Regions from separate parts of the Streptomyces hamibioticus genome, predicted to be linked through region 1. Evidence: riboswitches for the same ligand, from Rfam matches in the RefSeq annotation. Region 1 holds a riboswitch; each other region holds the start of a gene.
The links. A riboswitch is a leader RNA that binds a small molecule or an ion and turns the genes downstream of it on or off. The one in region 1 is predicted to bind cyclic di-AMP.
Positions count from the first base shown of each region.

Region 1 (7,623 bases):
TGGACGTCGTCCCGCCGGATGTCGAGGGTGCCGCGCGGCGGCAGCGGAGGCCAGGGCTGCTCCGGGTCGGCCGGGACCGGGAGGCCGAGCACCTGTCCGGCGCGCAGCGCCACGCGCGTGTGCCCCTCGGGCGACAGGTGCAGCCGGTCCGTGTCCCAGGCCCGGCGGTCCTGCACGCTGCGCAGCGACCACAGGTCGAGCACCGGGCAGCCGTACCGGTCGGCGACGGCCCGCACATGTCCGTTGTACGTGGCGATCTTGCCGCGCAGGTGCTTGAGGAGCGGCACCCTGCGGGTGTCGAACCCGGTCGTCACCAGGACGGTGCCGGCCACCGCCGCCAGCTCGGCGACCGCCCGCTCGAACCGCTCGGCCACCTCGTCGGGGTCGGTGCCGGGCCGGATGATGTCGTTGCCGCCCGCACAGAACGAGACCAGGTCCGGGGCGAGTTCGACGGCCCTGGGAACCTGGTCGGCCACGATCTGGTCGAGCAGCTTCCCGCGCACCGCGAGGTTGGTGTAGCCGAAGTCGCCCTCGGGCCGCCGGTCGGCGAGCAGGACGGCGAGGCGGTCGGCCCAGCCGACGAACGCCCCGTCGGGGCCGGGGTCGCCGACGCCCTCGGTGAAGCTGTCCCCCACCGCCACGTACGACCCGATCACTGATCTGCTGTCACTCTTCGAATCGTCTGCCACGTCGCACCATGATTCACCGTGGAATGTGACTTACGCGACCGTAGGCAGGGGTTGACGGGCGGTGAGAAAGGCCACTCGTAAATCATTTGCCAACTCCGGAACCACGGGCCGCCATTCCCGGGCCCTCTTCCCGGCCCCGCTTCCGGACCCGCACGCACCGAAGGCCGGACCCGGGGATCGGGGTCCGGCCTTCGGTCGCGCGAGAGGCGGAGCGTCAGAGGGAGACGCCCTTGGAGCGCAGGTAGGCGACCGGGTCCACGTCGGAGCCGTAGCTCGGCGTGGTGCGGATCTCGAAGTGCAGGTGCGGCCCGGTCGAGTTGCCGGTCGAGCCGGAGAGGCCGACCTGCTGGCCCGCGCTCACCGACTGACCGCTGGAGACGGAGAGCGAGGACAGGTGGGCGTACTGGGCGTAGTGGCCGTCGGCCAGCTTGAGGACGACCTGGTTGCCGTACGCGCCCGCCCAGCCGGCCGAGACGACCGTACCGGCGCCCACGGCCTTCAGGGAGGTGCCCGTCGGGACGGCGAAGTCGGTGCCGGTGTGGTAGCCGCTGGACCACATGCTGCCCGACTGGCGGTACGGCGTGCCGACGGTGCCGCCCGGCACCGGGGAGACGAAGCCGCTGGAGGCGTTGGCGGAGGTACCGGCGGACTGAGCGCGGGCGCCCTCGGAGGAGGACTCCTTCGCCGGGGCGTCCGAGGACGACTTCTGCTTCTGCGGCGCGGCCGGCTTCGACGGCTCGGCGGCCTTCGACGACTTGCCGGACGACTTGCCGGCGCCCGCCTCGGCCGCGCCGCCGATGGCGAGCTTCAGGCCCGGGTGGATGAGCGAGGGGTCCTCGCCGACGGCCTGGAGGTTGTCGGCCCACAGCTGCTGCCAGCCGCCGTCGACGTTCTGCTCGTCGGCGATCTTCGCGAGGTAGTCACCGGAGCGCACGGTGTAGGTGCGCTTGTCCGAGGACTTCGCGTTGCCGGCGGTGCCGGCGCTCTTCTCGGCGGCCTTCTGCTGGGCCACCGGAAGGGAGGAAACGGCCTTTTCGGACACGGACTGCGCGGGAGCGGCCTGGGCGTTCGCAGCACCCATGAGCGGGAGCGCGAGCGCGGCTCCACCGGTTCCGGCGAAAGCGATGACGCGGGTCAGACGCTGGGTCTTGGTACGGCGGTGCTTACCCTTCGCGGGCATGGCGAATTCCTCTCCGGCGCCTACGAGGTGAGCTGTCGGGTTCGGGCTGGAGATGCCCGGCCGGGCCGAAGCACGGCTTAACCCCTAGCCGTTCCGGAGACCGGAACAGGCGGTGATACCTGTGGGTCCCCCGCTCCTGCCGTGTACGGGTGTGGGTGAGTGCGGGCTCCGGTCGGCGGCAGGATTAGGCGTCCGTCCGGATCGGTGGTGAACGTAAGGGACCAAGACGCACAGAAACAAGCGACGGTTTCCCGATGCGGGGTTTTCACGTGATCCCCTTGGGGAAAGAGTGGTCACACTCCGTCGACTCTCCGGGCACCATCACCGGCAAACACCCTTGAAAACAGCTGGAATTACGTGAGCATGATGGGCAACGCACCGTCACGGATATGACCCTCCTCACGCACCGCCTCTCCAGCCCCCCTTATTCCAGAGCGAGTTGGAACTAAGACACCAATTCGGACAGAATTCCCGAATGCACCACCAATGAATAAGTGCCGCATCGAGTCGCCCGGCGTCGTGCCCGGTGTACCGCCTGTGGACAACTCATTGCCCCAGGCAAGGGATGCCGTATCGTCGAGTCGGTGCCCGTCGACGAGCAGCGTCGGCGGGGCGGAGTGGGAGGAGTCCCCGTGACGCAGCAGGTCCCGTCGACCGAGCCCGAGCTGGCCGGTGTGCGCAACTTCCGTGACGTGGGCGGACTGCCGACCGCGGACGGCCGACGGGTGCGGTACGGCGTGCTGTACCGCAGCGGCCACCTGGCGCACGCCACCGCGGAGGACGCCGCCTTCCTCGACTCCCTGGGGCTGCACACGATCTTCGACTTCCGCAACGCGGCCGACCAGAAGCTCGAGGGCCCGGACATCGCGCTGCCCGGCGTGCGCAACGTGAACCTGCCGCTGTCCGACCCCGCCGACGGCGCCGAGTTCTGGAAGATGGTCCGCGACGGCGACCTCGACCAGCTCCGGGAGATCCTGGCGGACGGCAAGGGCGCGCACCGGATGATCGCCTCGTACCGCATGATCATCAAGGAGCGCACGGCGGAGCACTCCCAGGTGCTGCACGCGCTCGCCGAGGACAGCGTGCCCGCCCTGATGCACTGCGCGGCCGGCAAGGACCGGGCCGGCCTGTCGGTGGCGGTGACGCTGCTCGCCGTGGGCGTGGAGCGCGAGGCCATCGTCGAGGACTACCTGAAGTCGGGCGCCGCCCACCGCCGCTACAAGGTGCGCCGCAGCGGCAGCTCCGACTCGGCCTACTCCCCCGAGGTCATGGAGCTGCTCAGCCCCCTGTTCGACGCCCGCGCCGAATACCTGGCGGCGGCCTTCGACACGATCGAGGAGACCTGGGGCGGCGTCGACACCTATCTGGAGCGGGGTCTGCGGATCACACCGGACATCCGGGAGCGGCTGCGCGAGCGCCTGCTCGACTGAGCCACGCCACCGCCCCGCCACCGCCCCGGCTACTTGGCGCCGGCCTCGAACAGCAGGTAGACGAAGGCGGCGAAGACGTGCCCCACGGCGATGTAGACGATCAGCCGCACCCACAGCGCACGCGGGAACTTCTCCTCCATGTCGCTCACGGCGTCTCCCCGGGGGCGTGCCCCAGGCACAGCGCGGCCGTGGGGCTCTGCAGCAGCGTGTGGACGAACAGCAGGTCGACGCCGTCGGTGTCCACGGCGGCGATCCAGTGCGGGGTCAGCGAGTCGAAGTGCGCACTGTCGCCGGGCGCGAGCCGGTGCACGGTGTCGCCGAGGCGCAGCCGCAGCCGGCCCCGCAGGACGTGGAGCCACTCCTCGCCGGGGTGCACGCGCACGATGTCGCCCTGCGAGCCGAAGGGCACGTGGACCCGCAGCGCCTGCATCCCGCGCCCGGGCGCGCCGGCCGGCCAGTACGTCCAGCCGCCCGCCCGGGTCGGCTCCATGTCGGCCGCCCGGACGACGGCGTCGCGGTCCGCGACCGTCTCGCCGAGCAGCTCCGAGACCGTCGTACCGTAGATCCGGGCCAGCGCGAGCAGCATCGGCAGCGAGGGCTGGCGCTGACCGGTCTCCAGCCGGGAGAGATGGGCGGGCGACAGCCCCGCGGCGCGGGCCGCCGCCTCCAGCGTGAGACCGGCCCGCCGGCGCAGGGCGCGCAGCTGTGGCGCCACGACGGACACCGTCCCGGCGGGTCCGTCCGGCGCGGACTCGGGAGAGTTCATGCCTCCATTCAGCCCGAGCCTTGCCCCCGGGGCAATTTTCTTGCCTCTGAGGCAAAAGATCCCTAGCGGCCGGCCACCGCCTGCTTCACCAGCGTCTTGCCGAAGTCCCACATCAGGCCGCCGCCGCTGTGCGCGTCGTCCATGACCTCGGTGAAGGCGTCCACGAACCGGTCCACCTCCCGCTCACCGATGATCAGCGGCGGGATGAGCTTGATCACCTCCAGGTGGTCGCCGGAGACCTGGGTGAGGATGCGGTGCCGGTGCATCAGCGGGGCGACCACCATCTGTGCAAACAGCCCCTTGCGCGCCGCCTGCAGCATGGACCACCGGCTGCGCAGCTTCATCGACCGCGGCCGGCCGAACTCGATGCCGATCATCAGCCCCCGCCCGCGCACGTCGGAGACCAGCTCGTAGGAGTCCGCCATCGCAGTCAGCCGGGACTTCAGCCGCTCGCCCATGGCCGCCGCGTTGGCGACGACCTGTTCGTCCTCCAGCACGTGCAGCACCGCGAGCCCGGCGGCCATGGCCTGGGCGTTGGAACCGAAGCTCGCCGAGTGCACCAGCACACGGTCCATCGACGAGAACACCTTCTTGAAGATCCAGTCCCTGCCGAGAGTGGCCCCCACCGGGACGTATCCGCCGGAGAGCGCCTTGGCCACGCACACCAGGTCCGGCTCGACGCCCTCTTCGTCCTGGTAGGCGTAGAAGGTCCCGGTCCGCCCCAGGCCCGTCTGCACCTCGTCGGCGATGAGCAGCGCCTTGTGCCGGTGCAGCAGCTCCTGGGCGGCGCGCAGGTAGCCGGGCGGGGCCTCGTGCACGCCCTTGCCCTGGATGGGCTCGACGATCAGCGCGGCGACGTCGCCCTTGTTCAGTTCCCGGGCCAGGGCGTCGAGGTCGCCGAGCGGGACGGCGGTGTCCGGCAGCAGCGGGGCGAAGCCGTCCCGGAACCCCGCCTCGCCGTTGACCGACAGGGAGCCGGCCGTCAGCCCGTGGAACGCGTGCGCGCAGTACAGGACCCTGGGCCGGCCGGTCGCGTACCGGGCGAACTTCAGCGCGGTCTCCACCGCCTCGGTGCCGCTGTTGCCGAAGAACACCTTCTCCAGGTGCGGGCTGTACGACAGCAGCCGCTCGGCCAGCAGACCTGGCAGCGGAGGGCAGTCGAAGCGGGTCAGGTCGGCGAGCGAGGCGTCGAGCACGTCGTGCAGCGCCTTGCGGAGGACGGGGTGGTGGCGGCCCAGGCCCATCACCCCGAAGCCGGCGAGCATGTCCAGGTAGTCGTTGCCGTCAGCGTCCCAGAAGTACGCGCCCTCCGCGCGCTCGTAGACCTTGTCGAAGCCGATGGTGCGCAGCATCCGCGGGAGCTGGTGGTTGACGTGCCTGCCGTGCAGCTCGTACCGCTCTGCTCCGCGCTCGGCCAACAGGGCGCCGAGGTCGAACTCCTTGGTCATTCCGTTTCTCCTTGCGCTGACGCGACGGGTGGAACGCCCCCCGGCTGCCGCCCCCCGACGGCGAGGCCCGCGCTGATCCGGCCGGCGATCTCGACGGGCGTGAGCCCGATGTCGGCGAGCACCTCGGCCCGTTTGGCGTGCGCGAGGAACTGCTCGGGGATGCCGAACCGCCGTACGGGCACGTCGACCCCGGCGTCGCCCAGCGCCAGTGCCAGCGCCGAGCCGACCCCGGCCGCCCGGCTGTTGTCCTCCACGACGGCGACCAGGCGGTGCCGGGCGGCCAGCGGGGGCAGGGCCGGGTCGACGGGCTTGACCCAGCGGGGGTCCACCACGGTGCAGCCGATGCCCCGGGCCTCGAGCAGTTCGGCGGCCCGGAGGCAGACCGGCGCCATCACACCCACGGCGACGAGCAGCACCCCGGGCCGTTCCGCGGCGTGCAGGACGTCCATGCCGCCGACCCGGCCGACAGCGGGCAGGGCCGGGCCCACCGACTCCTTGGGGAAGCGCAGCAGGGTCGGCGCGTCGTCGACGGCGACCGCCTCACGGAGCTGGGCGCGCAGCTGGTCGGCGTCGCGCGGGGCGGCGATGCGCAGGCCGGGGACGACCTGGAGGACGGACAGGTCCCACATGCCGTTGTGCGAGGCGCCGTCGACGCCGGTGACGCCGGCCCGGTCCAGCACGAAGGTCACACCGCAGCGGTGCAGCGCGACATCCATCAGCAACTGGTCGAAGGCCCGGTTGAGGAAGGTGGCGTAGACGGCGACGACCGGGTGCAGCCCGCCGGTCGCCAGCCCGGCCGCGGACACCGCCGCGTGCTGCTCGGCGATGCCGACGTCCCACACCCGGTCGGGGAACCGCTCCGCGAACCTGCCCAGGCCGACCGGGTGCAGCATGGCCGCCGTGATCGCGACGACGTCCTCGCGTTCCTCCCCGATCCGCACCATCTCGTCGCCGAACACCGACGTCCAGGACGGGCCGCCGGACGGAGCGAGCGGGGCGCAGGTGAGCGGGTCCATCACGCCGACGGTGTGGAAGTGGTCCTCCTCGTGGGCCAGCGCGGGTTCGTAGCCGCGGCCCTTCTCGGTCAGGCAGTGCACCAGCACGGGCCCGTGGAACCGCTTGGCCCGGCGCAGCGCCGACTCGACCGCGCCGATGTCGTGCCCGTCGATCGGGCCGACGTACTTCAGCCCCAGGTCCTCGAAGAGGCCCTGGGGGGCGAAGGCGTACTTGAAGCCCTTCTTCGCGCCGTGCAGGGCCTCGTAGACGGTGTTGCCGACGACCGGCGTGCGCTGGAGTACGTCCTTGCCCCAGGCCAGCATCTTCTCGTAGCCGTCGGTGGTGCGCAGGGTCGCGAGGTGGTGGGCGAGACCGCCGATGGTCGGGGCGTAGGAGCGCTCGTTGTCGTTGACGACGATGATCAGCGGCCGGTTCCTGGCGGCCGCGATGTTGTTCAGCGCCTCCCAGGCCATGCCGCCGGTCAGCGCGCCGTCGCCGATCACCGCGACGACGTGGTCCTTCTCCCCCCGCACCTGTCGGGCCTTGGCGAGTCCGTCGGCCCAGCCGAGCGCCGTGGAGGCGTGGCTGTTCTCGATGATGTCGTGCTCGGACTCCTCGCGTGACGGGTACCCGGAGAGGCCGCCCTTGCCGCGCAGCTTGGAGAAGTCCTGGCGACCCGTCAGGAGTTTGTGGACGTAGCTCTGGTGACCGGTGTCCCACAGGAGGCGGTCGGCCGGCGACTCGAAGACCCGGTGCAGAGCGACCGTGAGTTCGACCACCCCCAGGTTGGGTCCGAGGTGCCCGCCGGTCCGGGCCACCGACCGGATCAGGAAGTCGCGGATCTCCTGGGACAGTTCGCCGAGTTCCGCCTCGGACAGCGCCTTCAGGTCGCGTGGTTGCCGGATCCTCTCCAGGATCGTCACGCTCGGCCCCCTCTCGGTCCGTGCTGTTCAGTTCACGGTGACGGCCGGCTCCCCCTGCGCGATGCCGTCCTGCTCCATCTGCTCGGCGAGCTTCATCGCCTCGTCGATCAGCGTTTCCACGATCTTGGACTCCGGGACCGTCTTGATGACCTCGCCCTTGACGAAGATCTGCCCCTTGCCGTTACCGGAGG
Region 1 is NZ_JBKKQY010000001.1:1,033,917-1,041,539, forward strand. It holds gene ACLGIH_RS04750 (SGNH/GDSL hydrolase family protein) at 1-656, opposite strand, end outside; gene ACLGIH_RS04755 (M23 family metallopeptidase) at 904-1,869, opposite strand; cyclic di-AMP (ydaO/yuaA leader) riboswitch at 1,874-2,037, opposite strand; gene ACLGIH_RS04760 (tyrosine-protein phosphatase) at 2,502-3,299, shown strand; gene ACLGIH_RS04765 (DUF6126 family protein) at 3,329-3,448, opposite strand; gene ACLGIH_RS04770 (helix-turn-helix domain-containing protein) at 3,445-4,065, opposite strand; gene ACLGIH_RS04775 (aspartate aminotransferase family protein) at 4,128-5,513, opposite strand; gene dxs (1-deoxy-D-xylulose-5-phosphate synthase) at 5,510-7,432, opposite strand; partial or broken gene ispG (flavodoxin-dependent (E)-4-hydroxy-3-methylbut-2-enyl-diphosphate synthase) at 7,460-7,623, opposite strand, start outside.

Region 2 (7,623 bases), 790 kb from region 1:
TCCAGGGACACGAACTCCGCCAGCGGCGCGCCGCCCGAGAGGCTCGGCGTCGGCATCGACCCCGGCAGCTGCGGCAGGTCGATCACGTTCAGCCGCAGCAGGCGGCCGGCGGAGGTCACCACGCCCACCTCGCCACGGGCCGTGGCGGGCACCGCCGAGACGATCAGGTCGTGCTTGACGCGCTTGGCGCTCGGCTCGGTGTCGAACGGCGCGCCGTTGACCGTGCGGGCCAGCAGGCCCGTCGAGGACAGCAGCACCCGGCACGGGTCGTCCGCCACCTGGAGCGGCACGGCGGCCGGAGCCGTCGCCGACTCCAGCAGCACCGTACGGCGGTCGGTGCCGAACTTCTTGGCCACCGCGGCCAGTTCGGAGGAGACCAGCTTGCGCAGCTCGGCGTCCGACTCCAGGATGCGGGTCAGCTCCTCGATCTCCGTGTTGAGCCGGTCCTTCTCCGCCTCCAGCTCGATGCGGTCGTACTTGGTCAGCCGGCGCAGCGGCGTGTCCAGGATGTACTGCGTCTGCACGTCGCTCAGCGAGAAGCGCTCGATCAGGCGCTGCTTGGCCTGCGCGGAGTTCTCGCTGGAGCGGATGAGGCGGATGACCTCGTCGATGTCGACCAGCGCGGTGAGCAGGCCCTCGACCAGGTGCAGCCGGTCGCGCTTCTTGCCGCGGCGGAACTCCGAGCGGCGCCGGACGACGTTGAAGCGGTGGTCGAGGTAGACCTCCAGCAGCTCCTTCAGGCCCAGCGTGAGCGGCTGGCCGTCCACCAGGGCGACGTTGTTGATGCCGAAGGACTCCTCCATCGGCGTCAGCTTGTAGAGCTGCTCCAGGACCGCCTCGGGTACGAAGCCGTTCTTGATCTCGATGACCAGGCGCAGTCCGTGCTCGCGGTCGGTGAGGTCCTTGACGTCGGCGATGCCCTGGAGCTTCTTCGAGCCGACCAGGTCCTTGATCTTGGCGATCACCTTCTCCGGGCCGACGGTGAAGGGCAGCTCGGTGACGACGAGGCCCTTGCGGCGGGCCGTCACCGCCTCCACGGACACCGTCGCCCGGATCTTGAACGTGCCGCGGCCCGTCTCGTAGGCGTCCCGGATGCCGGGCAGGCCGACGATCCGGCCTCCCGTGGGCAGGTCGGGGCCGGGGACGTGCTTCATCAGGGCGTCGAGATCGGCGTTCGGGTGCCGGATCAGGTGGCGGGCGGCGGCGATCACCTCGCGCAGGTTGTGCGGCGGCATGTTGGTGGCCATGCCGACGGCGATGCCCGAGGCGCCGTTGACCAGGAGGTTGGGGAAGGCGGCGGGCAGCGCCACCGGCTCCTGCTCCTGGCCGTCGTAGTTGGGGGAGAAGTCGACGGTGTCCTCGTCGATGGACTCCGTCATCAGGCTGGTGGCCTCAGCCATCCGGCACTCGGTGTACCGCATGGCGGCCGGCGGGTCGTCGTTGCCCAGCGAGCCGAAGTTGCCGTGGCCGTCCACCAGGGGGACGCGCATCGAGAAGGGCTGGGCCATGCGCACCAGCGCGTCGTAGATCGACGCGTCACCGTGCGGGTGCAGCTTGCCCATGACCTCGCCGACGACGCGGGCGCACTTCACGTAGCCGCGCTCGGGCCGCAGGCCCATCTCGTTCATCTGGTAGACGATGCGGCGGTGCACCGGCTTGAGGCCGTCGCGCGCGTCCGGCAGGGCACGGGAGTAGATGACCGAGTACGCGTACTCGAGGAACGAGCCCTGCATCTCGTCCACGACGTCGATGTCGAGGATCTTCTCCTCGTACGAGTCGTCGGGCGGCGGGGTCTTCGTACTACGGCGGGCCATCGCTGCCGGCTCCTTGCTGAAGCGTGAACGGTGATCTGACGCGGACCATTGTGGACCGCGGCACTGACAGCGACCGACCAGGACCCGTCGCGGGCTGCCCGGCCCGGTGCTGCCCGCAGAGTACGCCCTCGACGTCCGGGCGCCCCCGCGGCCCCGCCACCGGCTTCTCGCTCTCGGCGTACGGCGGCCGGGAACTTCGCGGACGGCCCGCACGCTTGCATACAGTGGCAGGATCGGCAGGAATCCCGCAGTTCCGCCCGCTGCGGCTGCCTGACTTCCACCCAGGATTTCCGCGATCGAAGGGACGTACATGCCCATGGGTCACACGGCCACAGCCGAGGCAGGCTCCGGCGGCCTGACAGCGACCGAGCACCGCCTGTCCAACGGCCTGCGCGTGGTGCTCTCCGAGGACCACCTGACCCCGGTCGCGGCGGTGTGCCTCTGGTACGACGTCGGCTCGCGCCACGAAGTCAAGGGGCGTACGGGCCTGGCTCACCTTTTCGAGCACTTGATGTTCCAGGGGTCCGCCCAGGTCAAGGGCAACGGTCACTTCGAGCTGGTGCAGGGCGCCGGCGGCTCCCTCAACGGCACCACGAGTTTCGAGCGCACCAACTACTTCGAGACCATGCCGGCGCACCAGCTGGAGCTCGCCCTCTGGCTGGAGGCCGACCGGATGGGCTCCCTGCTCGCCGCCCTGGACGACGAGTCCATGGAGAACCAGCGGGACGTCGTCAAGAACGAGCGCCGCCAGCGCTACGACAACGTCCCCTACGGCACGGCGTTCGAGAAGCTGACCGCCCTCGCCTACCCGGAGGGCCACCCCTACCACCACACGCCGATCGGCTCGATGGCCGACCTGGACGCGGCGACGCTGGAGGACGCGCGCGCGTTCTTCCGCACCTACTACGCGCCGAACAACGCGGTCCTGTCGGTGGTCGGCGACATCGACCCCGAGCAGACCCTCGCCTGGATCGAGAAGTACTTCGGCTCCATCCCCGCCCACGACGGCAAGCCCGCCCCGCGCGACGGCTCGCTGCCCGAGATCATCGGCGAGCAGCTGCGCGAGGTCGTCGAGGAGGAGGTCCCGGCGCGCGCCCTGATGGCCGCCTACCGGCTGCCGCACGACGGCACGCGCGAGTGCGACGCGGCCGACCTGGCGCTCACCGTCCTGGGCGGCGGCGAGTCCTCCCGCCTCTACAACCGGCTGGTCCGCCGTGACCGCACGGCCGTGGCCGCCGGGTTCGGCCTGCTGCGGCTCGCCGGGGCGCCGTCGCTCGGCTGGCTGGACGTGAAGACCTCCGGCGACGTCGAGGTGCCCGTCATCGAGGCCGCCATCGACGAGGAGCTGGCCCGGTTCGCCGAGCAGGGCCCGACGCCGGAGGAGATGGAGCGCGCCCAGGCCCAGTTGGAGCGCGAGTGGCTGGACCGGCTCGGCACGGTCGCCGGCCGCGCCGACGAACTGTGCCGGTACGCCGTCCTGTTCGGCGACCCGCAGCTCGCCCTGACCGCCGTCAAGCGCGTCCTGGAGGTCACCGCGGAGGAGGTCCAGGAGATCGCCAAGGCCCGCCTGCGCCCCGACAACCGCGCGGTGCTCGTCTACGAGCCGACCGCGCCCGAAGCAGACGAAGCCGCCGCCGCCGACGACGCCACCGACGAGAACGAGGAGGCGGCCAAGTGACCGAGCTCGCCACCATGGACTTCCACCCCCGGCCGCAGGCGGGCGAGCCCAAGCCCTGGGCGTTCCCGGCCCCCGAGCGCGGCACGCTCGGCAACGGCCTGACCGTGCTGCGCTGCCACCGCCCCGGCCAGCAGGTCGTGGCCGTCGAGGTACTCCTGAACGCACCGCTGGAAGCCGAGCCGGCCGGCCTCGACGGCGTCGCCACGATCATGGCACGCGCCTTCTCCGAGGGCACCGACAAGCTCTCCGCCGAGGAGTTCGCCGCCGAGCTGGAGCGCTGCGGCGCCACCCTCGACTCGCACGCCGACCACCCCGGCGTACGGCTCAGCCTCGAGGTGCCGGCCTCCCGGCTGGCCAAGGGCCTCGGTCTGGTCGCCGACGCCCTGCGGGCCCCCGCCTTCGCCGACAGCGAGGTTGAGCGGCTGGTGCGCAACCGGCTCGACGAGATCCCGCATGAGCTGGCCAACCCCTCCCGCCGGGCCGCCAAGGAGCTGTCCAAGGAGCTGTTCCCGGCCGACTCGCGCATGTCGCGCCCGCGCCAGGGCACCGAGGAGACGGTCGCCGCCATCGACTCCGCGGCCGTACGCGCCTTCTACGAGCGGCACGTCCGCCCCGCCACGGCCACCGTCGTGGTCGTCGGCGACCTCACCGGCGTCGACCTCGACGCGCTGCTCGGTGACACGCTCGGCGCGTGGACCGGGTCCGCCGCCGAACCGCGCCCGGTGCCCCCGGTGTCCGCCGACGACACCGGCCGGGTCGTGATCGTGGACCGCCCCGGCGCCGTCCAGACCCAGCTGCTGATCGGCCGTACCGGGGCCGACCGGCACGACCGCGTGTGGCCCGCCCAGGTGCTCGGCACGTACTGCCTGGGCGGCACGCTCACCTCCCGCCTGGACCGCGTCCTGCGCGAGGAGAAGGGCTACACCTACGGCGTGCGGGCGTTCGGCCAGGTCCTGCGCTCCGCACCGGACGGCACGGGCGCGGCGATGCTCGCCATCAGCGGATCCGTCGACACCCCGAACACCGGTCCGGCCCTCGCCGACCTGTGGACCGTGCTGCGCACGCTCGCCGCGGAGGGGCTGACCGACGCCGAGCGGGACGTCGCCGTGCAGAACCTGGTCGGGGTGGCGCCGCTGAAGTACGAGACCGCGGCGGCCGTGGCGAGCACGCTGGCCGACCAGGTCGAGCAGCACCTGCCCGACGACTTCCAGGCGACGCTCTATCAGCAGCTCGCCGCCACCGGCACGGTGGAGGCCACCGCGGCGGTCGTGAACGCCTTCCCGGTGGACCGTCTGGTGACGGTCCTCGTCGGCGACGCGGCGCAGATCAAGGAGCCGGTCGAGGCTCTCGGGATCGGTGAAGTCACCGTCGTGACGGCCGAGTAGCCGCCGGACGGCGGGCCGTCCGGCGGCACGCGCGCGTGGGGCCCTGGTGACGCAAGTGTCACCAGGGCCCCGCTATGTCTGAATTGAGGGAGAGATGCCTGTCTGGCCTGTGGTGTGCGCAACAAAACCGCTGTTTCGTTTGGGAATTGAAAGTCCCCCGCCTTAGCGTCTTCCGGGCTGTTCGTCAGGCATTGCGTCGCACCCGCGACACCGGACAGCCATCGCCGAGTCCCCGTACGGCGCGAGCCAGGGGAGCCGGGGACCCACCGCAGTCCCTGGGGTGAATCGGACGCCCGCGCACAGCGAGGGGGTCCGTAGGAGACCTTCCTGCTCCGAACCCGTCAGCTAACCCGGTAGGCGAGAGGGAAGGAAAGGACGAGCCTGTTCATGGCGTTCACGCGCGCCACCGGCAAGCACCGCCGGCCCAGCCGGATGCAGCGCACCACCGCCCGCGCGGCGGGGGTCGCGGCCCTCACCACTTCGGGTGTCGTCGGCACCCTCACGGCACCGGCGCTCGCCGCCGAGCCGGCCCCCGAGCAGACCGGCCTCACCCCGGTCGTCACCATCGGCGACTCCGTGGCCCAGCAGATAGACACCCAGGCCGCCGTCCAGCGGGAGGCGGCCGAGGAGGCCGCCGCCGAGAAGCAGGCCCGGGAGGCCGCGCGCAAGAGGGCGGCCGAGGCCGCGCAGGTGGCCGCCGAGCAGGCCCGCGAGGCCAAGGAGCGCGCCGCCCGGGAGGCCGAGCGCAAGCGCCTCACCACCTATGTCGCCCCGATCAGCGGCTCCTACGTGTCCACCGCCTACCGGGCCACCAGCGGCCTGTGGTCCTCCGGCAGCCACACCGGCATCGACTTCCACGCCGCGTCCGGCACCTCCGTGCGCGCGGTCGGCGTCGGTACCGTCGTCGAGGCCGGCTGGGGCGGGGCGTACGGCAACCAGGTCGTGATCAGGATGCACGACGGCACCTACACCCAGTACGGGCACCTGTCCTCCATCGGCGTCTCGGTGGGCCAGGCGGTCGTTCCCGGTCAGCAGATCGGCCTCGCCGGCTCCACCGGCAACTCCACCGGACCGCACCTGCACTTCGAGGCCCGGACGAGCCCGGAGTACGGCTCGGACATCGACCCCGTGGCCTACCTCCGCTCCCACGGCGTCAGCCTCTGACGACCTCCGCCGGCCGCCCGCGCCCCCGGGCGTGACGGCGCTCGCAGGCCCCGGCCCCCGTGCCGGGGCTTTCGGTGTTTCCGCACGCTGCGGCTGACCAAAAAACAGTCATGAATTCCGGCTCGCCGTCGGAAATTCCCGCGCATTGCCATAGAGTCACGGAACACGTGTCAATCATCGGCGGTGCACGGGATCAATGCGGAGGTCGGTCATGCGTATTCCGGCGCACTCGGTCTGCACGGCGATCCGAAACGACATCGTCGCCGGTGTCTACGAGCGCGGCAGCCGGCTCACCGAGGAACTCCTCGCGCGCCGCTACGGCGTCTCCCGCGTCCCCGTGCGCGAAGCCCTGCGCACCCTGGAGGCCGAGGGCTTCGTGGTGACCCGGAGGCACGCGGGCGCGTGCGTGGCGGAACCCACCGAGCAGGAGGCCGCCGACCTGCTGGAGATGCGGCTGCTGCTGGAGCCCCTCGGTGCCGCGCGGGCCGCCCAGCGCCGCACGGATGCCCATCTCAAGGTGCTGCGCGGTCTGGTCCGGCTGGGGCAGGCCCGCGCCCGCCAGGGCACCAGCGACGACCTGCGCTCCCTGAACGGCTGGTTCCACGAGACGCTCGCCCAGGCTTCCGGCAGTCCCGCCCTCATCGCGATGCTGGCCCAGCTGCGGCACAAGATCGCCTGGATGTACGCGGTGGAGGCGCCGGCCGGGCCGGCGGAGTCGTGGGCGGAGCTCGGGGCGATCGTCGACGCCGTGGCCCGCGGCGACGGCGAGCGCGCGCGGGCGCTCACCGCGCTGCACACCGAACGGTCGGCGGCGGCGCACCGGCTGCGCCTCGCCTCCGGGGGTGAGCGGACGGGCCGTGTGAGGAACTCGCAACGTGCCGTAAACACGCCGAGCCTGCGGAATTAACGCGGGCGTCGTACACAAGAGGGGCCGATAATTCGAGGGGATTTTCTTTTCCCTGGGGCGCGACTGATTCCTGCCGCCCGTAAAAAGCGAAATGCGAAGGGCTCGCCCGGTAATCCGGACGAGCCCTTCGGTGTTGCGGACCGCTGGGAGGCGGCTGCCTCAGACGGTCTCGGGAAGCTCCTCGAGCCCCTCGGAGACCAGCTTCGCCAGCCGGTCCAGGGCGGCGTCCGCGCCCTCGGCGTCGGAGGCGAGCACGATCTCCTCGCCACCCTGGGCGCCCAGGCCCAGGACGGCCAGCATGGAGGCCGCGTTGACGGGGTTGCCGTCGGCCTTGGCGATCGTCACCGGGACGCCTGTGGCCGTGGCGGCTCGGACGAAGATGGAGGCGGGACGGGCGTGGAGGCCCTCGGCCCAGCCGACGTTGACGCGGCGCTCAGCCATGTGATGCTGCCCTTCAGGTGTTCAGGGTTGTCTAGACCAGTTTCCCATATCGTGAAGCGTGCCCGCAGCGGCGCACACCGCTGCGGGACGGTGGTCGGACCGCGGCCTCGGCCCGACCTCGTCATCGCTCGTGTTCGTCCTTGTTGTCCCGGTCGCCCGGTTGCCCAGGAAGCCCGGGGAGCCCGGGGCGTCCCCCACAGACTGCCTCGCGCCGTTGTCGCACGCGAGCCGTAC
Region 2 is NZ_JBKKQY010000001.1:1,826,913-1,834,535, reverse strand. It holds gene ACLGIH_RS08205 (DNA gyrase/topoisomerase IV subunit A) at 1-1,814, opposite strand, end outside; gene ACLGIH_RS08200 (M16 family metallopeptidase) at 2,131-3,492, shown strand; gene ACLGIH_RS08195 (M16 family metallopeptidase) at 3,489-4,877, shown strand; cyclic di-AMP (ydaO/yuaA leader) riboswitch at 5,090-5,252, shown strand; gene ACLGIH_RS08190 (M23 family metallopeptidase) at 5,265-6,041, shown strand; gene ACLGIH_RS08185 (GntR family transcriptional regulator) at 6,253-6,948, shown strand; gene ACLGIH_RS08180 (HPr family phosphocarrier protein) at 7,108-7,389, opposite strand.
Region 2: linked by a shared signal. The riboswitch ahead of ACLGIH_RS08190 (M23 family metallopeptidase) and the one ahead of ACLGIH_RS04755 (M23 family metallopeptidase) in region 1 are both predicted to bind cyclic di-AMP.

Region 3 (7,623 bases), 2.1 Mb from region 1:
GGCGGTCAGCGCACGCGCGTGGGCGAGGCCGCGGGGGAGCCGGGCGAGGAACGCCGGCAGCAGGGCCGGCCGGTTCACCAGGACCGCCGTGAGATAGGCGGTGAGACCCGCGCCGTACCCGTACGCCTGGGTCTCCAGGTCCCGCCAGGTCTCCCGGTGGTGGTGCCACACCAGGGCGGCCGGTGCGTAGTGCAGCCGGTGCCCCTGGGCGAGGACGCGGACGAAGCCGTACAGGTCGTCGCCGCCACGCGCACGCGTGCCGGCGCCGGTGGCCGGGTCGAAGCCGCCGACGGACCGCAGTACCGCCGTGCGGAACGCCATGTTGGCCCCGGAGCCGAACCGCCCGGCGGTGAAGGGGAACAGCGGCTCGTCGGCGGGCGGGTCGGCCGGGTCGTACGTCCGGGGCGTGAACCCCTTCGCGAAGCCCCCGTGGCTCTCCAGCAGCACCTGCGCCGGGGTGCGCAGCCGCGCGGGCAGGATCAGGCCGGTGACGCAGCCGACGCCGGGGTCGGCGGCGAAGGGCGCGGTCAGCTCGGTGAGCCAGCGCGGATCGGCGACCACGTCGTCGTCCGTGAAGGCGACCACCTCGCCCCGCACCGCCTCGAGCCCGCGGTTGTGGGCGACGGCGAGGCCGGGCACCGGTTCGCACACGTACCGCACGCGCTCGCCGTACTTGCGCTCGACGAGGTCCCGGGTCTCCTGGGTCAGGGGCGCGTTGTCGACGACGATGATCTCGACGTCCGGATGGTCCTGCGCGAGCAGCGAGTCGAGGGCCCGCGCCAGCCGGCCGGCCCGCTCCCGGGTGGCCACCACCACACTCGCGGACGGCACCCCGGCCCCCGACGCGGCCGATCCCCTCGGAGCCGCCCCGGCCCCCGACGCGGCCGATCCCCTCGGAGCCGCCCCGGCCCCCGACGCGGCCGATCCTCGCGGAGCCGCCCCGTCCACCCAGGCGGCGGCCACGCCCCGCTCAGCCCCACCTTCCGCCCGTACGGCGGCTGTCTCCTCCGCAGTCGCGTCTTCCGTCCGCACGGCGGCCGTGCCCCCCGCCCCCGCCACCCCCCGAGCAAGCTCTGTCAGGACCGCCGCCGGGTCGGCGCCCTCCGGTACCCGCCCGACCAGCGTGCCGACCGGCCGCCCCGACCGGCGGACCAGGACGAAGACGTCGCCGGACGTCACCGGCTCACCGCCCGGCCCCGGTCCGAGCCGCGCTCCGTCCGGCCTCAGGTCCAGCTCGGCGACCTGCACCGGCTCGATGCTCAGGAAACTCTCGATCTCTCCCCGGGTCTCCCGCGTCCGCTGCCGCGCACGCCGTCCTCCGGCCATGCGCCCACCCCCCTGTCGTCACCCTGTCCGTCGCCCCTGTCCGTCACGACCGGCGCAGCCGCGCCGCCCCCCTCAGCGTCCGTGCCGCCAGCGACGCCAGCCGGGGCCGGGCGCGGACGAAGCTCTGCGCGCGGCGCGCGGGCTCGTGGCCGAGCCACTGCAGCGCGCCGCCCGGCCCCGGACGGGTCGCCGCCCCCTCGTACACGGGGAGTTCACCCGTCTTCAGCGAGTCCTTGTACTCGGCGGCACCGCGCCCCATGTCGAGCATGCCGATGCCCTCCGCGGCGGCGGCCTCGGCCATCCGCAGATGCAGCACCAGGCCCGGCGAGTACTTCGCGAACTCCGGTTCGTACGCCGGGAACCAGCACGCCAGCACGGTCGCCGACCGCAGCCCGAAGTGGGCGGCGACCGGGCGGCCGCCGGCGTAGAGGACGGAGAGCGTGCCGGTGCACTCCGGCGCCCGGGTCCTGGCCAGCCCGCCGACCAGCCGCGTGATCCACTCCTGGGCGAACCGGTCCCGGCGCCCCGTCCTGCGGTACTGCGCCGACTTCCAGCCCATGAGGGTGCGCAGCGCGGCCGGGTCCCGCTCGTCGAACACGAACCGCACGTCCCCGACCTGGCGCCCGAGCCGCCGTTCCTTGGCCAGCGTGGTCTTCAGGAACTTCGGTGACCGGGCCCGCAGCGCCCGCTCGTACGCCCCGTAGCCCTGCGCCACGTCGATGACGTGGGCGGCGTGCTTCCCGGCGGCGTACGGGACGAACAGCCGCTGCTCCGCCTCCAGGTTGTCGAAGGCGTACCCGGACAGCGAGCAGGCCCGCAGCAGGGCCCGGGTGTCCGGGACCGGACCCTGGGCCAGCACCGCGCCCTGGCAGTCCGAGACGCCGAGGCCGATCGCGCGCCCCTGCCCCAGCGGCCCCCGCTCGTAGGGGAGGAACCCGGCCGGCTCCCCGCCCTCGTACAGCACCGCGACCCGCGCCCCGGGCCGCACCCGGCCCACGGCGTCGGTGAACTCCGGCTCCATGAACGGGTTCCGCGGCGTCTGCGACTTGGCGCGCAGGTCGCGCCAGTGCTCTCGTTCCCCCTCGCCCAGCTCCTCCGGCTGCAGCACACGAATGCGTCCGATGCCCAACCCGACCCCCCGATCAAGTCCCCCTGGACACAAGGAAGGTACCCCCGGGCCGACCCGGAGGGTAGGTAGCGGACCATGTTGTTGCCAACCGGTGCACAGGCCCTTAACTGCCTTTAGCTCTTGATGCGTCAGTTTCCGGACACAAACGTCCTTGCGTGCACCTGATCTTGACCTCGACCGATGCCTTCTGGTGCGCATGCGTTCCGCTGGTGAGTCGGCGGGGCGCGATGTCCGTATTCTCTGATCATGGACCCCACCGCATATGCCCTCGTCGCCACCGACCTCGACGGAACACTGCTCCGAGGCGACGACACCGTGTCCGACCGGTCGCTCGCCGCGCTCGCGCGGGTGGCCGGGGCCGGTGCGCGGCATCTGGTGGTGACGGGGCGCCCGGCGCCCCGGGTCCGGCCGCTCCTCGCCGACCTTGGCTGCACGGGGCTCGCGGTGTGCGGTCAGGGCGCGCAGGTGTACGACGCCGGATCGGGCCGCCTGCTGTGGTCGGTGACCCTGGACCGGGAGCTGGCGGAGACGGCTCTGGGAAAGATCGAGGCGGAGGTGGGGCAGGTGTACGCGGCCGTGGACCAGGACGGGGTCGACGGCCTCACCCTCATCGAGCCGGGATACCTGATGCCGCACCCGACTCTGCCCGCCGTACGGGTCGACCGGCGCGACGACCTGTGGGGTACGCCGATCAGCAAGGTGCTGCTGCGCCACCCGGGCCTGTCCGACGACCAGTTGGCGGCGACGGCCCGCGCGGTGGTCGGTTCGCTGGCGACGGTCACGATGTCGGGGCCGGGGACCGTGGAGCTCCAGCCGTGCGGCATCACCAAGGCGACCGGCCTGGCACTGGCCGCCGAGCGGCTGGGGGCGAGCCCGTGGCAGACGATCGCCTTCGGTGACATGCCCAACGACATCCCGATGTTCGACTGGGCGGCCCACGGGGTGGCGATGGCCAACGCCCATCCCGAGCTGCGGGCGGTGGCCGACGAGGTCACGCTGTCGAACGAGGACGACGGCATCGCCGTCGTCCTCGAGCGACTGTACGGGCCGTAGCCCGGCGTCTCAGTACGGGCCGAAGACGTTGTCGATCGAGCCGTACCGGTCGGCCGCGTAGTTGCACGCCGCCGTGATGTTCGCGACCGGGTCGTACGGGTCCCAGGAGGTGCCCGGCACGTGGTAGGCGCGGAAGGTGGGGTCGATGACCTGCAGCAGCCCCTTGGACGGCGTGCCGTTGACCGCGTTGATGTCCCAGTTGTTGATGGCCTGCGGGTTGCCGGAGGACTCCCGCATGATGTTGCGGTGAATGCCCTCGTACGAACCGGGGATCCCGTTCTGCGCCATGACGTCCAGCGCCTCGCGGATCCAGCCGTCGAGGTTGTTCGCGTAGGTCTTCGCGGCGGCCGTGGTGGCCTTGGCGACGGTTCCGGCGGCCTTCGTGGCCGGCGCGGAGGCCGTGGACGCCTTGGTCGCCGAGCTCGCCTTGCCCGCCTTCTCGGCGGCGTCCGCCTTCGTCGTCGTCACCTTCAGCTTCTGGCCCGGGCGGATCAGCTGCGGGTCGTCGCCGACGGTCGCGCCGTTGTCCTTGTAGAGCTGACGCCATCCGCCGCTCACGTCGTACTTGTCGGCGATCCGGTAGAGGGTGTCGCCCTTGACCACGGTGTACGTGAGGGACTTGGCCACCTGTGCGGCCTGCGGCGCCGACTGGGCGGCGGCCGGGGCGCTCTGGGGCGGCTGGGCGGCGTGCGCGGTCGCGGCGCCCATGAGGGGGAGCGAGAGCGCCACGCTGCCGGTGCCGGCGGCGATGACGCTTCGGGTGAGCGGATTGGTTCTCTGGCGGCGGTGCTTACCACGTCCGGGCATGCTGATGTTCCTCTCCGTCGCCTGCGAGGTGAGCTGTCGGGTTCGGGCGGGAGGTGCCCGGCCGCGCCCTGACGGGCGTGGCTTCACCCCGAGCCGCTCCGGTCCGTGACCGGCGCGGCGACTTACCTGGGTCCCCCGCTCCTGCCGTGCGTGAGTTGGTCGAATGGGTGTCCGTCCGGGCGGCGGCAGGACTCGGCGTCCGCCCGACAGGCCGGGAACGTATGCGAGAGCACATGTCCGGAACAAGTGCGGGATTCACACAAGCGGCCTTTTGACCTTGATCCATCAATTTCGGCGTGCTTGATCCTTTGCGTGCGCCAAGCCCAACTGGCCTACAGGGCAAAGGGGCGGAGGGGGCGCGGGGCGACGGCCGGCCGCGGGTGCCGCGTGAGCCAATTCACCTGGGTCAACAAGCCCGGCAAATCGGGCAATCAGTTCAACTGCGAGCCAACCGCCCAGTCCTGGGCGGGAACGCGGGTTTGCGCGTCGAATGGGTGACGTTCGCGGAGGGCCGGCCGTTGGGAGGGGTGACGGGATCTTCGACGGGGAGCGGGGGTGGCCGATCGGGTGGAGGTGGGCGGTGCCGGGCGGGCTCGGGGGGCGGTGCGGTGGCGCCGGGGCGCGGGCCTGCTGTCGCGGGTGCCGGGTGCCGGGTGCCGGGTGCCGGGTGCCGGGTGTCGAGCGGCAGGTGTCGAGTGCCACATGTCGGGCGCGCGTCGAGGTCGCGCCCGCCCGTCGATATCGATCAAAGTTTGCTCATATCACCTGATCAAAAATATACCGTTCATGATCCGATACCGACCGGCCTGTAACGGTGGGCGCTAGCGGTGATCGAAACGTGACCGGATACGCTGACTTGAGTGATGGCAGCGACCTATCGACAAACCGGGTAACCGCCAGTAGACACCAGCAGACAGGAGACCCCTCGTGACCGTCGTCGGGCCGTTCGGGCTGAGCGTGCGGGACCAGGCTCTGGAAGCCGATGTCCAGGCCGGGATGGCGGCTGTCGAGGAAGGGTTGCTCGAGGCAACCAAGAGTGAGGTGCCCTTCATCACCGAGGCCGCCCAGCACCTGGTGCGGGCCGGCGGCAAGCGTTTCCGGCCGCTGCTGGTGATGCTCTCGGCGCAGTTCGGTGATCCGTACGCCCCCGGGATCGTCCCGTCGGCCGTCGTCGTCGAGCTGACCCACCTCGCCACCCTCTACCACGACGACGTGATGGACGAGGCCGCGGTGCGCCGCGGGGTGCCCAGCGCGAACACCCGCTGGGGCAACTCGGTCGCCGTCCTGACCGGCGACTTCCTGTTCGCCCGGGCGTCGCAGATCCTCGCCGACCTGGGGCCGGAGGCGGTCCGGGTGCAGGCCCTGGCGTTCGAGCGGCTGGTCACCGGGCAGATCCTGGAGACGGCCGGGCCGCAGGACGGCCGGGACCCGGTCGAGCACTACCTGGACGTGCTGGGTGGCAAGACCGGCTCGCTGGTGGCGGTGTCCTGCCGGTTCGGCGCCATGATGTCCGGTGCCGACGAGGCGCGCGTGGACGTGCTCACCCAGTACGGAGAGCGGCTCGGCGTCGCCTTCCAGCTCGCGGACGACGTGCTGGACATCGCCTCCGACTCGCACGAGTCGGGCAAGACCCCGGGCACGGACCTGCGTGAGGGCATCCCGACCCTGCCGGTGCTGCGGCTGCGCGAGCGGGCCGCCCGGCTGGGGCTGGCCGAGGACCGCGCGCTGTGCGAGCTGCTCGACTCCGACCTCACCGACGACGAGCGCCACGCGGAGGCGCTGCGCCTGCTGCGCGCCCACCCCGCGCTGGAGCAGGCCCGGCGGGACACCGTGCGCTACGCCGAGGACGCCCGTGCCGCGCTGGCCCCGCTCCCGGAGTGCGACGCGAAGACCGCGCTGGTGGAGCTGTGCGACGCGGTGGTGCACCGGGCCGGTTAGGCGCGCCCGGCGGGGAGCGTCGGGGCCGGCTCGGAGCGGCCGGCCGGGAGCGTCGGGACCGGCTGGGGACGGCCGGTCGGAAGCGCGCGCCCTGCCTCCCGTCCTGCTCTCCGCCCTCGCGCAGGGGTGACGCACGTCACAAGACCCCTACTGGTCGGGGGAGGTTGCCGCCCTCGGTGTCATACCCCAGCAGTACGCGGAGTTGGCTCCGCGGTCTGACGCTTCTGCGTGGCCGATTTGGTGAGATGGACACCACGGAAAACACCACTCCTCACCGATTCGGGTGAGAATGGCGGCTCAGGGGTGGACAAGTGCGAGGTCGCGAGTCAGCCGCCGCCGACGACGGAGGTAGGGCACACATGGCACCGTACGAATCCGACGGCAACACGACCGCCGGACAGGACGAGGAGCGCCGGGCGGGGCGGCGGCGCAAGGCCGCGCGGTACGTCGTCCCGGTCACGGTGATGGGCGTGGCGGCCGCCACGATCGGGCTCGTTCCCGCGCTCGCCGACTCCGGGGATCCCGACCTCCCGGACATCACCGCCCAGCAACTCCTCGAAAAGATGGCCAAGTCGGACGTCGAGCAGCTGTCCGGCACGGTGAAGATCAGCACCGACCTCGGACTGCCGGACCTCGGCGGCCTGGAGAGCGGCCTGATGCCCGGTGGTCCCGGCGCGGGCGACGAGGGCGGCTCGGCCGCGGACCCGTCGGCCCGGCTCACGGAGCTGGCGTCCGGTACGCACACGCTGCGGGTCGCGGCCGACGGCCCCGACCGGCAGAAGCTGTCGCTGCTCCAGGACGCCGCCGAGTACAGCCTGATCCACGACGGCAAGGACGTCTGGGGCTACGACAGCAAGTCCAACGAGGTCTACCACGCGACCGTCTCCGACCGCGCCGAGAGGCCGCGCGAGGAGGTGCCGGCCATGCCGAAGGACTTCGCGGAGGAGGCCCTGAAGGCGGTCGACGACACCACGTCCGTGACCGTCGACGGCACCGCCCAGGTGGCCGGCCGGGACGCGTACCGGCTCGTCATCGACCCCAAGCAGTCCGGTACCACGGTCGGGGCGATCACCATAGCCGTGGACGCCGAGACCGGGCTGCCGCTGAAGTTCACGCTGACCCCGGCGAGCGGCGGCGCGGCCGTCGTGGACGCGGGCTTCACCCAGGTCAGCTTCGCCAAGCCGGCCGCCTCGACCTTCGACTTCACGCCGCCCAAGGGCGCGAAGGTCACCGAGGACGGCGAGTTCGACGCCGAGGCGCCGGCGCCGGCGCACGGGCAGAAGACGGAGCAGGACCTCGCCAAGGACCTCGACGGGCTGAAGGTCATAGGAGAGGGCTGGAACTCGGTCGCCGCCTTCGACACGGGCGGC
Region 3 is NZ_JBKKQY010000001.1:3,094,126-3,101,748, reverse strand. It holds gene ACLGIH_RS13825 (glycosyltransferase family 2 protein) at 1-1,326, opposite strand, end outside; gene ACLGIH_RS13820 (GNAT family N-acetyltransferase) at 1,370-2,434, opposite strand; gene ACLGIH_RS13815 (HAD family hydrolase) at 2,702-3,508, shown strand; gene ACLGIH_RS13810 (transglycosylase SLT domain-containing protein) at 3,518-4,315, opposite strand; cyclic di-AMP (ydaO/yuaA leader) riboswitch at 4,319-4,486, opposite strand; gene ACLGIH_RS13805 (polyprenyl synthetase family protein) at 5,243-6,253, shown strand; gene ACLGIH_RS13800 (LolA family protein) at 6,613-7,623, shown strand, end outside.
Region 3: linked by a shared signal. The riboswitch ahead of ACLGIH_RS13810 (transglycosylase SLT domain-containing protein) and the one ahead of ACLGIH_RS04755 (M23 family metallopeptidase) in region 1 are both predicted to bind cyclic di-AMP.

Region 4 (7,623 bases), 3.5 Mb from region 1:
CGGAGTACGCGCAGCGCGCGGTGCTGCCCCCGGTGCGGGCCTGGCTGGGACGCACCTGGATCGCCGTGCGTTACGAGGCCGCCTCGCACTCGGCGGCCGTGGGCGGGGACCTGTACGCCGCCGAGCGCACCCGGTACGGCGTACGGCTGCTCATCGGCGACGTGCGCGGCAAGGGCCTGGACGCGATCCCGAGCGTGGCGGCGCTGGTGGGCAGCTTCCGGGAGGCGGCGCACCACACGGAGACGCTGCCGCTGCTCGCCCGCCATCTCGACGAGGCCGTCACCCGGTACGCCCACGACGTGGCGGCCGTGCGCGCCGGTCAGGGGGCGGACGGCGGCGAGGACGTGGACGGCGAGCGCTTCGTCACCGCGGCCGTCGCCGAGATCCCGCCCGGGGGCGAGGAGGTGCGGCTGCTGAGCCGGGGCCACTGCCCGGCGTTCCTGGCGAGCGAGGCGGGCGTCGAGGAGTGGACGCCGGCCGACACGGGGCTCCCGCTCGGCCTCGGCGAGCTGGACCCCGGCCCCTGGGAGTACGACAGCCGCCCCTTCGCCGCCGGCGACCTGCTCCTGCTGTGCACCGACGGCCTGCTGGAGGCCCGGGACGCCGACGGCGCGTTCTTCTCGCCCGCGGAGGGCCTGCGCGCCGCCTGGCGTCAGGGGCCGCCCACCGTGGTGGAGACCCTGGCCCGCCTGGTCCACCGCCACGCGGGCGGCGTCCTCGCCGACGACCTGGCCCTGATGGCGGTCACCGTCGCGAAGAACCCGCCGCCGTCGGGACACTGACCCCCGCCGTCCGCCCCGTTACGCCACGGACCAGGCGATCCCGTCCAGGATGTCGTGTTCGCTCACCACGACCTCCTCCGCGCCCATCCGGTCCATGATCGCCAGCAGGACGAGGGCGCCGGACGCGATCACGTCGACGCGGCCCGGGTGCATGGACGGCACCGCCGCGCGCTCGGCGTGGGTGGAGTGCAGCAGCCAGTGGGCGATCTCGCGGACCCGGTCGCGGGAGACGCGGGAATGGTGGATGGCCGTCGAGTCGTACTCGGGCAGCTCCTGCGCGATGGCCGAGACCGTCGTGACCGAGCCGGCCAGGCCGACCAGGGTGCGGGCCTCGCGCAGCGGCACCGTCTGCTCCGCCAGGTCGAGGGCCGCCTCGATATCGGCCCGCATCGCCGTGATCTGCTCCTCGGTGGGCGGGTCGGTGACCTGCCCGTCCCGGACCAGGTGGCGCTCGGTCATCCGGACGCAGCCGACGTCGACGGAGCGGGCGGCGCGCACATGGTCGTCACCGACGACGAACTCGGTCGAGCCGCCGCCGATGTCCACCACCAGGAAGGGCCGGTGCAGGTCCGCCCGTCCGGTCAGCTCCTCGGTGGCGCCGGTGAAGGAGAACTCGGCCTCCTGGTCGCCGGTGATCACCTCCGGCTGCACGCCGAGGATGGCCATCACCCCGCGGACGAACTCGTCGCGGTTCTCGGCGTCCCGGGAGGCGGAGGTGGCCACGAAGCGCACCCGCTCGGCGCCGTGCTCCTTGATGACCTCGGCGTACTCGCGGCAGGCGGCGAAGGTCCGCTCCAGCGCCTCGGGGGCCAGCCGGCCGGTGCGGTCGACGTCCTGGCCGAGCCGCACGATCGTCATGCGCCGGTCCAGGTCGGTCAGCTCGCGCTTGGCCGGGTCGATGTCGGCGACCAGCAGCCGGATGGAGTTCGTACCGCAGTCGATGGCGGCGACCCGGGTCACTCGGCGCCCCCTTCGTGCTGGTCCTGGTCCTCGCCCTGGCCGCCCTCGTCCGGGGCCGTCACGCACGGTCCCTTGCGCCACCACTCGGGCAGCATGGCGATCGCCTCGTCGCCCAGCGGGTTGACGCCCGGGCCGGCCGCCAGCGAGTGGGCGACCAGCACGTGCAGGCACTTCACCCGGTCCGGCATGCCGCCCGCGCTGGGGAAGTTCTTCAGTTCCTCGATCTCGTCGCGGCGCCGGATGTAGTCCTCGTGCGCGGCCCGGTAGGCGGCGGCCAGCACCGGGTCGGCGGCCAGCCGCTCGGTCATCTCCTTCATCACGCCGTTCGCCTCCAGCGTGCCGATCGCCGAGGAGGCGCGCGGGCACGTCAGGTAGTACAGCGTCGGGAAGGGGGTGCCGTCGGGCAGCCGTGGGGCCGTCTCCACGACGTCCGGCTGCCCGCAGGGGCAGCGGTGCGCGATGGCGCGCAGTCCGCGCGGCGGACGTCCGAGCTGGTGCTTGAAGGCCTCGACGTCCGCGTCCGTGGGCTCGGTGCGCGGGGTGGGCGGCGGAGGGGTTTCCATGACGGTCTTCGGGTGTCTTTCTGTCTGGTCGGTGTCGGGCACGCCGGTCCCGGGGCGGCTCAGCGGTCGGCGGCGGCGTCGGCCTTGTCCACCCCGTCCAGCACGTTGCGGTACCAGGGGCGGTCGGCCGCCCCGGGGCCGGTGCGGGACTTCCTGACCGGGTCCGGGTCCCGCATGATGTACCCGGTCTCCCCGGGCAGCACGTAGTGCAGCCGCAGCCGGATCTGCTGGGCGGCGTAGGCGTCGTCCTGCCAGCGTGCCTTGAGGTCGCGCAGCTCCTCGACCCGCTGCTCGGCCTCCTGCTTCTGCCGCTGGAGGTCGGCGATCTCGGCCCGCTGGGCGATGTACTGCCGTATCGGGTAGGCAAGCGCGACCACGAGCGAGCAGACCACCAGCGCGAGCAGCGCCGCCCGGCCGGTCAGCCGGGAGCGGCGGGCCTGGCGCCTGGTCTGCGAGCGGTAGACGCGGGCCGCGGTCTGCTCCCCGAGCAGCCGGATCCGCGTCGCGGTGGAGAAACGGTCCCGGTCCTTCACCGCCATGTGCCCCGCCTCCCGTTCACGTCGTGCGTGTTCATACCGTGTTCATACGTGCGTACGTCCCCGCACACGGTACGGGACCGGATACGGGGACGTACGGACGACGCTGCCCACGAGGGCGGGGTCAGCCCTCGCCGTGCTTAGTGGTTCGCCGAGCGAAACCGCGGGAAGGCGCTGCGGCCGGCGTACACCGCCGCGTCGTCGAGGATCTCCTCGATGCGCAGCAGCTGGTTGTACTTGGCGACGCGCTCGGAGCGGGCCGGGGCGCCGGTCTTGATCTGGCCGCAGTTGGTGGCGACGGCCAGGTCGGCGATGGTGACGTCCTCGGTCTCACCGGAGCGGTGGGACATCATGCACTTGAAGCCGTTGCGCTGGGCCAGCTCGACGGCGTCCAGGGTCTCGGTCAGCGAACCGATCTGGTTGACCTTGACCAGCAGCGCGTTGGCGGCGTTCTCCTCGATGCCGCGGGCCAGGCGCTCCGGGTTGGTGACGAACAGGTCGTCGCCGACGAGCTGGACCTTGTCACCGAGCCGGCCGGTGATGGTCTTCCAGCCCTCCCAGTCGTCCTCGAACAGCGGGTCCTCGATGGAGACCAGCGGGTACGCCTCGACCAGCTCGGCGTAGTACTCGGTCATCTCGGCCGCCGAGCGCTCCTTGCCCTCGAAGGTGTAGACGCCGTCCTTGTAGAACTCGGAGGCGGCGACGTCGAGGGCGAGGGCGACCTGCTCGCCGGGCGTGTAACCGGCCTCCTTGATCGCCTCGAGGATGAGGTCGAGGGCCTCGCGGTTGGAGCCGAGGTTCGGCGCGAAGCCGCCCTCGTCGCCGAGGCCGGTGGCCAGGCCCTTGTTCTTCAGGACCTTCTTCAGGGTGTGGTAGACCTCGGTGCCCCAGCGCAGGGCCTCGGAGAAGGACTCCGCGCCGATCGGGGCGATCATGAACTCCTGGATGTCCACGTTCGAGTCGGCGTGCGACCCGCCGTTCAGGATGTTCATCATCGGCACCGGCAGCAGGTGCGCGTTGGGGCCGCCCAGGTAGCGGAAGAGCGGCAGGTCGCTGGCCTCGGAGGCGGCGTGGGCGACGGCGAGCGAGACGCCGAGGATGGCGTTGGCGCCGAGGGAGCCCTTGTTGTCGGTGGCGTCCAGGTCGAACATGGCCTGGTCGATCAGGCGCTGCTCGGTGGCGTCGTAGCCGACCAGCTCCGGGCCGATCTGCTCGATGACGGCCAGGACGGCCTTCTCGACACCCTTGCCCTGATAGCGGCTGGTGTCGCCGTCGCGGAGCTCGATGGCCTCGAAGGCGCCGGTGGAGGCGCCGGACGGGACGGCGGCACGACCCGTGCTGCCGTCGTCGAGGCCGACCTCGACCTCGACCGTGGGGTTGCCTCGGGAGTCCAGGATTTCCCGGGCTACGACGACGTCGATGGACGGCACGAGCATCTCCTTCGTGGATGTGACGCTGTTGGGCAGGTCCGCGGTGGCTGTGCGGGCCGGCCGTGGGGCTCTGCGGGATGAGCCTAACCGGCTCCGGGCGATCGGCCAGCCGGTCACCCACCCCTTGGACAGAACCGAGAGCAAATTGTTTCCGAACGGAACAAAGGCGTATCCCCGGATTCCCGGCGACGGCTCCCGGGCCCGGCGGGCGGCGGTCGGCGGTCGGCGGTCGGCGGTCGGCGGTCGGCGGTCGGCGGCTCACCGGTTCCCCGGGACGGCGGCGCGAAAAACCCCGCCCCGGTGCGTACGGGGGAACACGCACCGGGACGGGGGGACTGCGGGCCGCTGCTTACTTCAGGTGCAGCTGCTGACCCGGGTAGATCAGGTCGGCTTCCTCGACGATGTCGTCGTTCAGCTGGAACAGCTTCTGCCAGCCGCCCTCGACGCCGTGCTCGGTGGCGATGGAGCTGAGGGTGTCACCCTTGACGACCTTGTACTCGCCGTCGCCCTTCTCGACCTTCTTGCCGGTCGGGGTGGTGACGGTCTTCTTGCTCTCCTCGGCCTTGGGCGCGGCCGGGCGCTCCTGCGAACGGGAGGCCTTCTGCTCGGTCTCGCGGCTCTCGGTGGCACCGGAGGCGCTGTTCGAGGAGCCGTTCGAGGAACCGCCGGACTCGGTGGAGCCGCCACCGCCGTACGGGGCGCTGGACAGGTTCTTGCCACAGACCGGCCAGGCACCCTTGCCCTGGCCCGCGAGGACCTTCTCGGCGATCTCGATCTGCTGGGCCTTGGTGGCCTGGTCGGCGGTGGCCGCGTACTGGGTGCCGCCGTAGCCGGCCCAGGTGGAGGCGGAGAACTGCAGACCGCCGTAGTAGCCGTTGCCGGTGTTGATGGACCAGTTGCCGCCGGACTCGCACTGGGCGACGGCGTCCCACTCTGCGGCGGTGGCGGCGGAGGCGTTGCCGGCCGCCATCAGCGGGGCGGCGACGGCGGCGCCGGTGACGCCGGCGACGGCGATGGCGCGAGTGGCCTTGGACGGACGACGGTGCTTGCCCTTGCCGGAAAACAGCATGGTTGGATCCCCTCACCGACGCCTACGAGGTGAGCTGTCGGGTTCGGGCCGGTGGAATTGCCCGGCCACACCTCTCTTTACGAGAAGCGCGGCTTCACCCCTAGCCGTTCCGGCGCAACTGGCCGGTCGGGCACTTACCTTGGGTCCCCCGCTCCTGCCTACGGCGCTTGACGCGACGACTGTTCCCGGACGGCCGCTGGCAGGATTCGGCGTTGCGGCAGCCGGGGCCCGCGATGGCGAGCGATCACGACCGTAGTCACGCGCACCGCGGATTTTCAAAGACGATCAGGGCTTCTGAGACCTATCTCTCACGGCATCTAAACCGGACATCAGCGCCCGAACCCTGACATGAACTCCCGCTACTTTTCGCCCGATTCGACCCGCACTGCAAGCGTCTGACCGGGCAGGATGTGGTCCGGGTCGGCACCCACGGCCTCCTCGTTGGCGGCGTAGAGCGCGCGCCACCCGCCGTCCAGTTCAAGGGAGTCGGCGATGCCCCAGAGACTGTCGCCGGAGCGGACCGTGTACGTGCCGTCCGCGGCATCCCGCACGGCGGCGTCGCCGCGCGAGGCATGCCGCCCCGCCGACTCGCCCGTACGACCGTCCCCGGCACCCTCGTCCGCGCTCTCGCCGCGGTGGCGGCCGGTGCCGCTCTGGCCGGTGTCCGTCAGATCCGAAGAACCGGCACCCTGCCCGGAGTTGTCCGAGTCGTCGCGCTTTGCGGTGGCCGAGTCGGTGGCGGTCGCCGCGGGCGAGCCATTTTCGCCGGACGTGTCGGACTTGGGGGATTCGTCCGTGCCGTTCGTGGGAGTGCCGGACGGAGTGGGCGCGGCCGTCGAGGCGGACGCGTCGGGGTCCGGGGCGGTCGGTGACGCAGGCACGCTCTCGGGCGCGGTCTCGGGCGCGGACTCCGTTGTCGCCCCGGGGGTGCCCGATGCGTCCGATGTGGGTGACGTGGGTGACGTGGGAGCGGTGGGCGTCGCGTCCGACGATCCGTCATCCGCGGTGCCGCCGCCGACCGCCGACGGCGAGTCGTTCTCCAGGCCGGCGAGCAGTCCGCAGGTCGGCCACGCGGTGATGCCCTCGGCCGCGAGCAGCTTCTCGGCGACTCTGATCTGCTGGGACCGGCTGGCCTGGTCGGCGCTCGACGCGTAGGCGAGGCCGCCGTACTGCTCCCACTTCTCCTGGGGCAACTGGAGCCCGCCGTAGTAGCCGTTGCCGCTGTTCTGGCTCCAGGCGCCGCCGGTCTCGCACTCGGCGACACGGTCCCACGCCGCGCCGTCGGCCGCGCTGGCACCGGAGGCCCCGAGGAGCGGGATCGCGATGGCGGAGCCGGTCACGCCGGCGGCGACGACGAGAGCCGGGGCCTGGCGGGGGCGGCGGTGACGACCGTTCCCGGAGAGCATGCGAAGACCTTTCGGAGACAGCGCTGACCCGCGCGGCGGGTGGCGCTCGGCGCCGCGCTGATCCGTGAACGTATAGGCAGACGATCACTTGTCACAAGTTCATGCCGCGCAGATCACGTGAAGATCACGAAGTTGAGCGCGTGTCACCTTTGCCCGAGGGTCCCGGGACGGGGTCCGCCGCGGGGCCCGCCGCCGGGGCCGGTGTGAACGACACGGGCAGGGTGCGCAGTCCGCGCATGATGAGCCCGCCGCGCCAGCGCAGTTCGGCGGGATCCTCGGCGAGGCGCAGGTCGGGCAGGCGGGCCAGGAGGGTGGCGAGCGCGGTCTGGCCCTCCAGGCGGGCGAGCGGGGCGCCGAGGCAGTAGTGGATGCCGTGGCCGTATCCGAGGTGCTGGTTGTCGCGACGGGCGAGGTCGAGGGTGTCGGGGTCAGCGAACCTCGCCGGGTCCCGGTCGGCGGCGGCGAGGACGACGAGGACGGGGTCGCCGGGGGCGATGTCCTGTCCGCCGATGGTCAGCGGGCGGGTGGCGAACCGCCAGGTGGCCAGCTCCACGGGGCCGTCGTAGCGCAGGAGTTCCTCGACGCCGGTCTCCAGCAGGGCGTGGTCGCCGGCGGCCAGGGAGCGCTGGAGCCGGGCCCGCTGCCCGGGGTGGGTGAGCAGGGCGTAGGTGCCGTTGCCGATGAGGTTGACGGTGGTCTCGACGCCGATTTGAGCAGTCGCAGAAAGAACGGTGTAGCCGGGACCGTCCGCCTTGGCTGCGTTCCGGTCCGCCGGCTTCGGCCGCGGCTCCTCGGTCCTGACCTCCGCGAGCAGGCCGGCACGGAGCTGACCCGTCACAGTCAGTTGCGGCAGCGTCGGACGCTTGTACGCCGGCAC
Region 4 is NZ_JBKKQY010000001.1:4,496,633-4,504,255, reverse strand. It holds gene ACLGIH_RS20595 (PP2C family protein-serine/threonine phosphatase) at 1-782, shown strand, start outside; gene ACLGIH_RS20590 (Ppx/GppA phosphatase family protein) at 801-1,742, opposite strand; gene ACLGIH_RS20585 (DUF501 domain-containing protein) at 1,739-2,305, opposite strand; gene ACLGIH_RS20580 (FtsB family cell division protein) at 2,365-2,844, opposite strand; gene eno (phosphopyruvate hydratase) at 2,982-4,271, opposite strand; gene ACLGIH_RS20570 (transglycosylase family protein) at 4,621-5,340, opposite strand; cyclic di-AMP (ydaO/yuaA leader) riboswitch at 5,345-5,516, opposite strand; gene ACLGIH_RS20565 (transglycosylase family protein) at 5,700-6,746, opposite strand; partial or broken gene ACLGIH_RS20560 (cytochrome P450) at 6,871-7,452, opposite strand.
Region 4: linked by a shared signal. The riboswitch ahead of ACLGIH_RS20570 (transglycosylase family protein) and the one ahead of ACLGIH_RS04755 (M23 family metallopeptidase) in region 1 are both predicted to bind cyclic di-AMP.